2 regions of the Citrobacter portucalensis genome follow, and region 2 is predicted to be linked to the other one. Evidence: predicted binding sites of a transcription regulator. Region 2 holds the regulator's gene; the other holds the start of a gene.

Region 1 (3,420 bases), 2.3 Mb from region 2:
CGTTGGATAACAGGGTGTAATTGACCGGACCACTATGCGCCACGCTACTTTCATCTTCGCTCAACGCAATTGGGTTAATCGCCTCATAAGGCAGCTCGATAGATGACACACTTTGCAGTACCAGTGCATCTTTGTTGCGCAGACCTTCGGGCGTCTCTTTGCTGCCTTTGGCTACAGGTTTGTAACCCGCAACGCTTTTACCCCCTGACGCTAACGCTTGTAGTAATGCGCGGGAAACCACGGTCTTCCCAACAGAAGTGTCTGTACCTGTAATAAAGAAACGCTTCAGCATCACTAACTCCACCGTTATGCTTTGAAAATATAAGTCAGGAAAATAAAACAGTGGAGAAAGTCTAAGGTATGACGACCAGGATCAGCTTGAGATAGCGCAATTTTTCGTACAACAGTTAAAAAATGTTAACCCTGTAATAGACGAATCAACAAAGAACCGTTATACATCGCGTCCTTCACGAGCGCCGCCCCCGCCATCGTCCCCTGATTGGTAAACTGGGTGCTTTCAACGACTATATGCTGACTGTAAGCCGGAAGCGCCTGCTGACGAATGCTGTCCGCAATGGTAGGGAACAAGATATCTGCCGCTTTGCTGAGCGGAGAGCCAATCAATATCTTTTGCGGGTTGAACAAATTCACCATGATGGCAAGAATTCGACCGACGTGGGTCCCAACGCCGCTAATGATATCTTTCGCCAATAAATCACCCTGCATGGCCGCCAGACACAGCGCGTCTACCGTTAACGGTTGCCCATGTAGAGAAGAACTCATTGACTGCTTCAGGCGCACCTGCGCCAATTCGAGCACGCTGTCGACGCTGGCGATTGTTTCCAGACAACCATGGTTGCCGCAATAGCAGCGTTTACCGTAGGGATCGACCTGCGTATGGCCAATCTCCACCAGGCTACTGCTGCCTGCATGCAGCAAATGCCCGTCAGTGATCACCCCTGCACCCACGTTATGATCGATCACCACCTGAATGACGTCGCGCGCACCGCGCGATGCGCCAAAAAGCGCCTCGGCCATCGTCCAGGCGCTAATATCGTGCTGAATATACACCGGCACGCCGGTATGGTTCTCAAGCGCTTCGCCCAACGGCATCTCTTTGACATCTTCGTAAAATGGCATGCGATGAACGATACCGTTTTCAGTATCAATAATACCGGGTAAGGTGATGGCGATGGAGGTTAAGCGCTCCAGCTTTTGCTGGTGGCGGATGAAAAACTGATCGACCTGGGTTATCACGCGATCCAGCAACGGTATTTCGCTGACCAGCGCCATTTCAAGGCAATCTTCAACCACCAGCTTGCTGCTCAGATCGCGTAGCGCCAGAAAAATCTCGCCACGACTGATACGAATGGATAAGTAGTGCCAGGCCTCCGTTTCGACAACCAGCCCAACGGCCGGACGACCACGGCTACCCGCTTCCTTGATTTCCAGCTCTTGCACCAAATGCGCTTCGAGCATTTCGCGGACAATTTTGGTAATACTGGCAGGCGCCAATTGTGCCAGGCGGGAGAGATCAATACGCGATACCGGACCCAGCTGATCAATCAGGCGATAAACCGCACCCGCATTGGTCTGCTTAATTTGATCGATATGCCCAGGCTGACTATCAGCAACCACCACTTACTCCCTTTATTTTCGCGCTCCGAAATAATCTGCGGGCTATGGTGAAGCACTTCAATGGCTTCCGTCAACTTTTTACTTAGCCTTGTGATTTACTGCACATTTTCACCCATTTTTAAACTAAATTAACCGCTCTGAACGGCCACCAGAAGCTGCTCGCGAAAGCGTTGCGCGGCGTGACTTTGCTCATGATGCTTTGGCCACACTAACCACATTTCCGAGACAGCATCTTCTTCCGCTATCGGGATCCAACACATTTCATACAGTTGTACCCGTTTAAAAGAAGCAGGAAGTATAGAAACCCCTAATCCTGCGGCCACCAGCCCAATGATAGTCATCGCCTCGCCAACCTCCTGTGCAATCGTCGGCTTCAGTCCATAGCGACGCATCAGGCCCAGAATATCGTCATACAACCCTGTCCCCACATGGGGGTCAAAAAAGACAAATGGCTCATTCGCCAGTTCGGCCAACGTGACCACGGGTTTTTGGGCCAACGGATGCGCACGTGGGATCATTGCCATCAGTGGTTCATGCAGAATGATTTCACGCTCCAGCGTTTCCGGAAGCTGCGTATTGCGCAGAAGCCCCAAATCCAGCGTTCCTTCATTGAGCGGAGCAATTTGCTCACGCGTGTTCATTTCGCGGGTTTGCATATGCACTGCCGGGTAGCTTTGGCGAAACATAGATAACGTATCTGAAACCGCTTTGATAAACGGCGCGGACGACGTAAAGCCGATACGCAATTCCCCTGCTTCTCCCAGATGCAAACGCTCAGCCCTGGCGGCGGCTTCATTAACCAGCCCGAGGATCTGCCGACTGTCCGCCAGAAACTGCTTTCCGGCAGAGGTCAGTGCCACGCTACGGTTAGTTCGGGCAAGTAACCGGGCACCAACCTGCTGTTCAAGGATCTGGATCTGCTGACTTAGCGGCGGTTGCGAAATGTTTAACCGCGCCGCCGCCCGACCAAAATGCAACTCTTCGGCAACGGCCACAAAGTAACGTAAATGACGCAGTTCGATATTCATATTTTTAAAATATTATTTGAGATTATTAATATATTAGACAGAATATTGTGATTTTCATACTCTTAAGGCTGGTCCTGTAGACGTAATTGAATGAGCAAGGATTTCAAGTGAGCCGTACAACAACTGTCGATACCGCGCCAACAAGCGATGTTGATGAACAGATAGTTACCCCGCCGGATGGATTTATCAAACGCGGAACATCCCCATTTATGCGCGTCACGCTGGCGCTGTTTTCCGCCGGACTGGCGACTTTTGCCCTCCTCTATTGCGTACAACCCATACTACCAGTGCTCTCGCACGAGTTTGGGGTCTCTCCCGCTAGCAGCAGTATCTCGCTTTCCATCTCGACGGCGATGCTGGCGATAGGGTTACTGTTTACCGGCCCACTTTCAGATGCTTTTGGCCGCAAGCCGGTGATGGTTACCGCGCTGCTGCTCGCCTCTTGTTGTACGCTGCTTTCAACGATGATGACCAGCTGGCACGGTATTTTAATCATGCGTGCTCTGATAGGACTTTCACTGAGCGGCGTCGCGGCGGTAGGGATGACCTATCTGAGTGAAGAAATTCATCCCAGTTTCGTCGCCTTCTCAATGGGCTTGTATATCAGCGGTAACTCGATTGGCGGTATGAGTGGTCGCTTGATCAGCGGTGTGTTTACCGACTTTTTTAACTGGCGTATCGCGCTGGCGGCGATCGGCTGTTTTGCCCTTGCCTCTGCACTGATGTTCTGGAAAATCTTACCGGAATCCCGTCA
Region 2 (3,420 bases):
CGCTGCCCATCAGGCTGGCGATACTCAACATAACGCTGATGCGTCCGGCATTGCGCAGCGCTGGGGATTTCAACGACAGGTAGTTTTTCAGGGCAGGGATCAGTGGCAACCGACGCTGCTTGTCAGCCATTAAGTCACGGGCATACAGCGGGCGCTGGGTCCGTAGCACGCGGGCAATACGGCTGAAGTGCCAGTAGCAAAATTGCCCCACCGGATTGTCCGGATGCTGCCTGGCGATTTTCTCCAGCGTGCCAATCTGCTTTTCCATCGAGAAACGGGTCGGCAAGCGGTGATACAAAATATCATCGGCCAGTACCCGAAGGCGTTCGGCGACGGTTCGCGCGTTCCAGCGAATTACCTGCTCCGCGTGGCTACGCTCAACCAGTTTTTGCACTTCTTCTGGCTGGTGGAGGCTAACGGAAATATGCTCCTGTAAATCCAGCGCCTCCTGAAAGGCACGCAGCAGGCGTTTGTATTCGTTGTTGTGATGTGCCGACAGCATATGCATTTGCTGATAGCACTGGGTAATCAGATCCACCGCCTTTTGTTGGCGAACCAGCAGGGGAGGCAGCGCTTTTTCTGGGTCGGCATGCTGGGTCAGCATGCTGTACTTGGCTTCACAGTAATCGGCTAATTCACGGTACAGCAAGCTGAGCGATTCGCGGAGCGGTTGCTCGCGCCACATCCAGAACCAGAACCAGTTGAACAGGCCATACCATAACGTGCCCAGCGCGTAGATCAGCAGCGGCTCCCAGACGGGCATATTCCCGGCCAGGCTGAGCGTGAAAATCGCCGCGATAAGCGAGGCTGGCAGTAATCGCGCATGCAAGGGGCTTAGCTCGGCGGTTACGCCAAGAATGAGCGTCAGGCCGGTGAGGATCAATGGTAGCGGTATAGTTTGCGCAAGCAGTAGCTGCATGATCAAGCTGCACCCGGCAAACAGCGATGCACCAATGACTAAGCGTTTGAAAAAGCGCTTGTGCGGGGTATCAAGACCGGCAATGTTGCAGCAGGCAGGGACGAGGGAAAAGAGAAGCCCCAAATGAAGCTGACCGATGATCAGACCAACAGCCACAGGTAAACATAGCACCAGCGTTTGTCGTAGTGCGTAGTTGATCTCTGGGTGGTATATCAGTCTTCGCCACATCGGAGTAAACAAAAGTGGCGCATTACTGGGTAACGCGCCACTTCGATGGGGTTAACGCGTGCCGTAGACGACGATGGTCTTACCGTGTGCGGAGATCAGGTTCTGATCTTCCAGCATCTTCAGAATACGACCGACGGTCTCACGGGAGCAGCCAACGATCTGGCCGATTTCCTGACGGGTGATTTTAATCTGCATGCCGTCCGGGTGGGTCATCGCATCAGGCTGTTTCGCCAGATTCAGCAGAGTCTGCGCGATACGACCGGTTACGTCGAGGAAGGCAAGGTTGCCCACTTTTTCAGACGTGACCTGCAGACGACGAGCCATCTGAGAAGACAGGCGCATCAGAATATCCGGGTTGACCTGGATTAATTGGCGAAATTTTTTGTAGGAAATTTCAGCGACTTCACATGCGGTTTTGGCACGTACCCAGGCGCTACGTTCCTGACCTTCTTCGAAGAGGCCTAATTCACCAATAAAATCGCCCTGATTCAGATAAGAAAGGATCATTTCTTTCCCTTCTTCATCTTTGATCAGCACTGCCACGGAGCCTTTAACGATGTAATACAACGTTTCCGCTTTTTCACCCTGGTGAATCAGCGTGCTCTTCGATGGGTACTTATGAATATGGCAATGAGACAAGAACCATTCGAGAGTCGGGTCTGTTTGCGGTTTGCCAAGCACCATGCGCGGTTATCCTCTGTTATAAGCTGTCTCCAGAGCCAGAAAACGACGCTGCCTCTGGGTTTGCAAAAATATGCTTCCCGCTACCTGGGAAAGGGGCTGTCAAAAATATACTGCAGCCTGTAATGTGATGTCCTCTGCATACATGCAGTACGTCAATGTATTACTGTAGCATCCCGTCTGTTTTAGCATAGCTTTCGCCGTGTGTCTCCTGGTGTCTCGCTTCAGCATGACGCAGGTCGCCTTCCGTTGCGAGAATTGTTATGTGCGCGTAATCTGTCAGGAAAATTGAAACATTGGAGTTACGAAATATGCAAGCGCGTGTAAAGTGGGTTGAGGGGTTAACCTTCCTCGGTGAGTCCGCCTCTGGCCACCAAATTTTGATGGACGGTAACTCCGGTGATAAAGCGCCGAGCCCGATGGAAATGGTATTAATGGCTGCCGGCGGTTGTAGCGCAATTGATGTGGTATCGATCCTGCAAAAGGGTCGTCAGGATGTGACCAACTGCGAAGTGAAACTGACTTCAGAGCGTCGTGATGAAGCGCCGCGCCTGTTTACCCACATCAACCTGCATTTCATCGTAACGGGTAACGATCTGAAAGATGCGTCAGTCTCCCGCGCCGTCGATCTTTCAGCGGAAAAATACTGCTCCGTGGCGTTGATGCTGGAAAAGGCAGTGAATATTACCCATTCCTATGAAGTGGTTGCTGCTGCGTGATGTCATGCCTGATGGCGTTTCACTTATCAGGCCTACAGGATATAAACACGTAGGCCGGATAAGGCATCAGCCGCCATCCGGCAAAAGACCACATCACTCTATCTTCTTACCTTCCATCAGTCGCTGTACCAGCGGCAGCATAATCAATTCCATCGCCAGACCCATCTTGCCGCCAGGTACGACTAACGTATTGATATGGGAAATGAATGATCCCTGCAACATGGCCAGTAACCACGGGAAGTCGATCCCTTCCAGGTTACGAAAATGAATCACGACAAAGCTTTCATCCAGTGATGGAATGCTCTTAGCGGCAAAGGGGTTGGAGGTATCGACGGTCGGTACGCGCTGGAAGTTAATATGCGTCCGGGAAAACTGCGGCGTGATGTAATTGATGTAATCGTCCATTGAACGCACCACCGAGTCCATCACCGCTTCACGCGAATGTCCACGCTCGCTGGTATCGCGGGTCAGCTTCTGGATCCATTCCAGGTTTACGATAGGTACCACGCCAACCAGCAGATCGACATGCCGGGCCACGTTTTGCTGCGGGGTGACAACACCGCCGTGCAGCCCTTCGTAGAACAGTACATCCGTCGGTTCAGGCAGCGGCTGCCAGGGCGTGAATGTCCCCGGAACCTGGTTCCACGGTACGGCCTCATCGTAAGTGTGCAGATATTTTCGCGACTGGCCTTTGCCCGTCTGACCGTATTCGATGAAGGTTTGTTCCAGCAAGCCGAAGTCATTAGCTTCGGGGCCAAAATAGCTGATATGCCGCCCGGCATCGCGCGCTTTGCGAATCGCCATGTCCATTTCCGGACGGGTATAGCGATGAAAACTGTCACCTTCCACCTCGGCGGCGCGCAGATTTAACTG

The links. Region 2 encodes CRP, which controls carbon source genes, mostly activating them, when cyclic AMP is high. Its sites were predicted from a motif close to ATGTGANNNNNNTCACAT; they were not measured.
Region 1: a site for CRP is predicted at 1,727-1,744, ahead of mlc (sugar metabolism global transcriptional regulator Mlc). Genes of this name have one in related genera too.

What each region holds. Positions count from the first base shown of each region.
Region 1 covers NZ_CP092466.1:2,694,695-2,698,114, forward strand. The annotation lists gene bioD (dethiobiotin synthase) at 1-292, opposite strand, end outside; gene mlc (sugar metabolism global transcriptional regulator Mlc) at 418-1,638, opposite strand; gene LY264_RS13100 (LysR family transcriptional regulator) at 1,767-2,666, opposite strand; gene LY264_RS13105 (MFS transporter) at 2,774-3,420, shown strand, end outside.
Region 2 covers NZ_CP092466.1:402,339-405,758, forward strand. The annotation lists gene LY264_RS01855 (YccS/YhfK family putative transporter) at 1-1,147, opposite strand, end outside; gene crp (cAMP-activated global transcriptional regulator CRP) at 1,199-1,831, opposite strand; gene LY264_RS01865 (OsmC family protein) at 2,140-2,547, shown strand; gene LY264_RS01870 (phosphoribulokinase) at 2,641-3,420, opposite strand, start outside.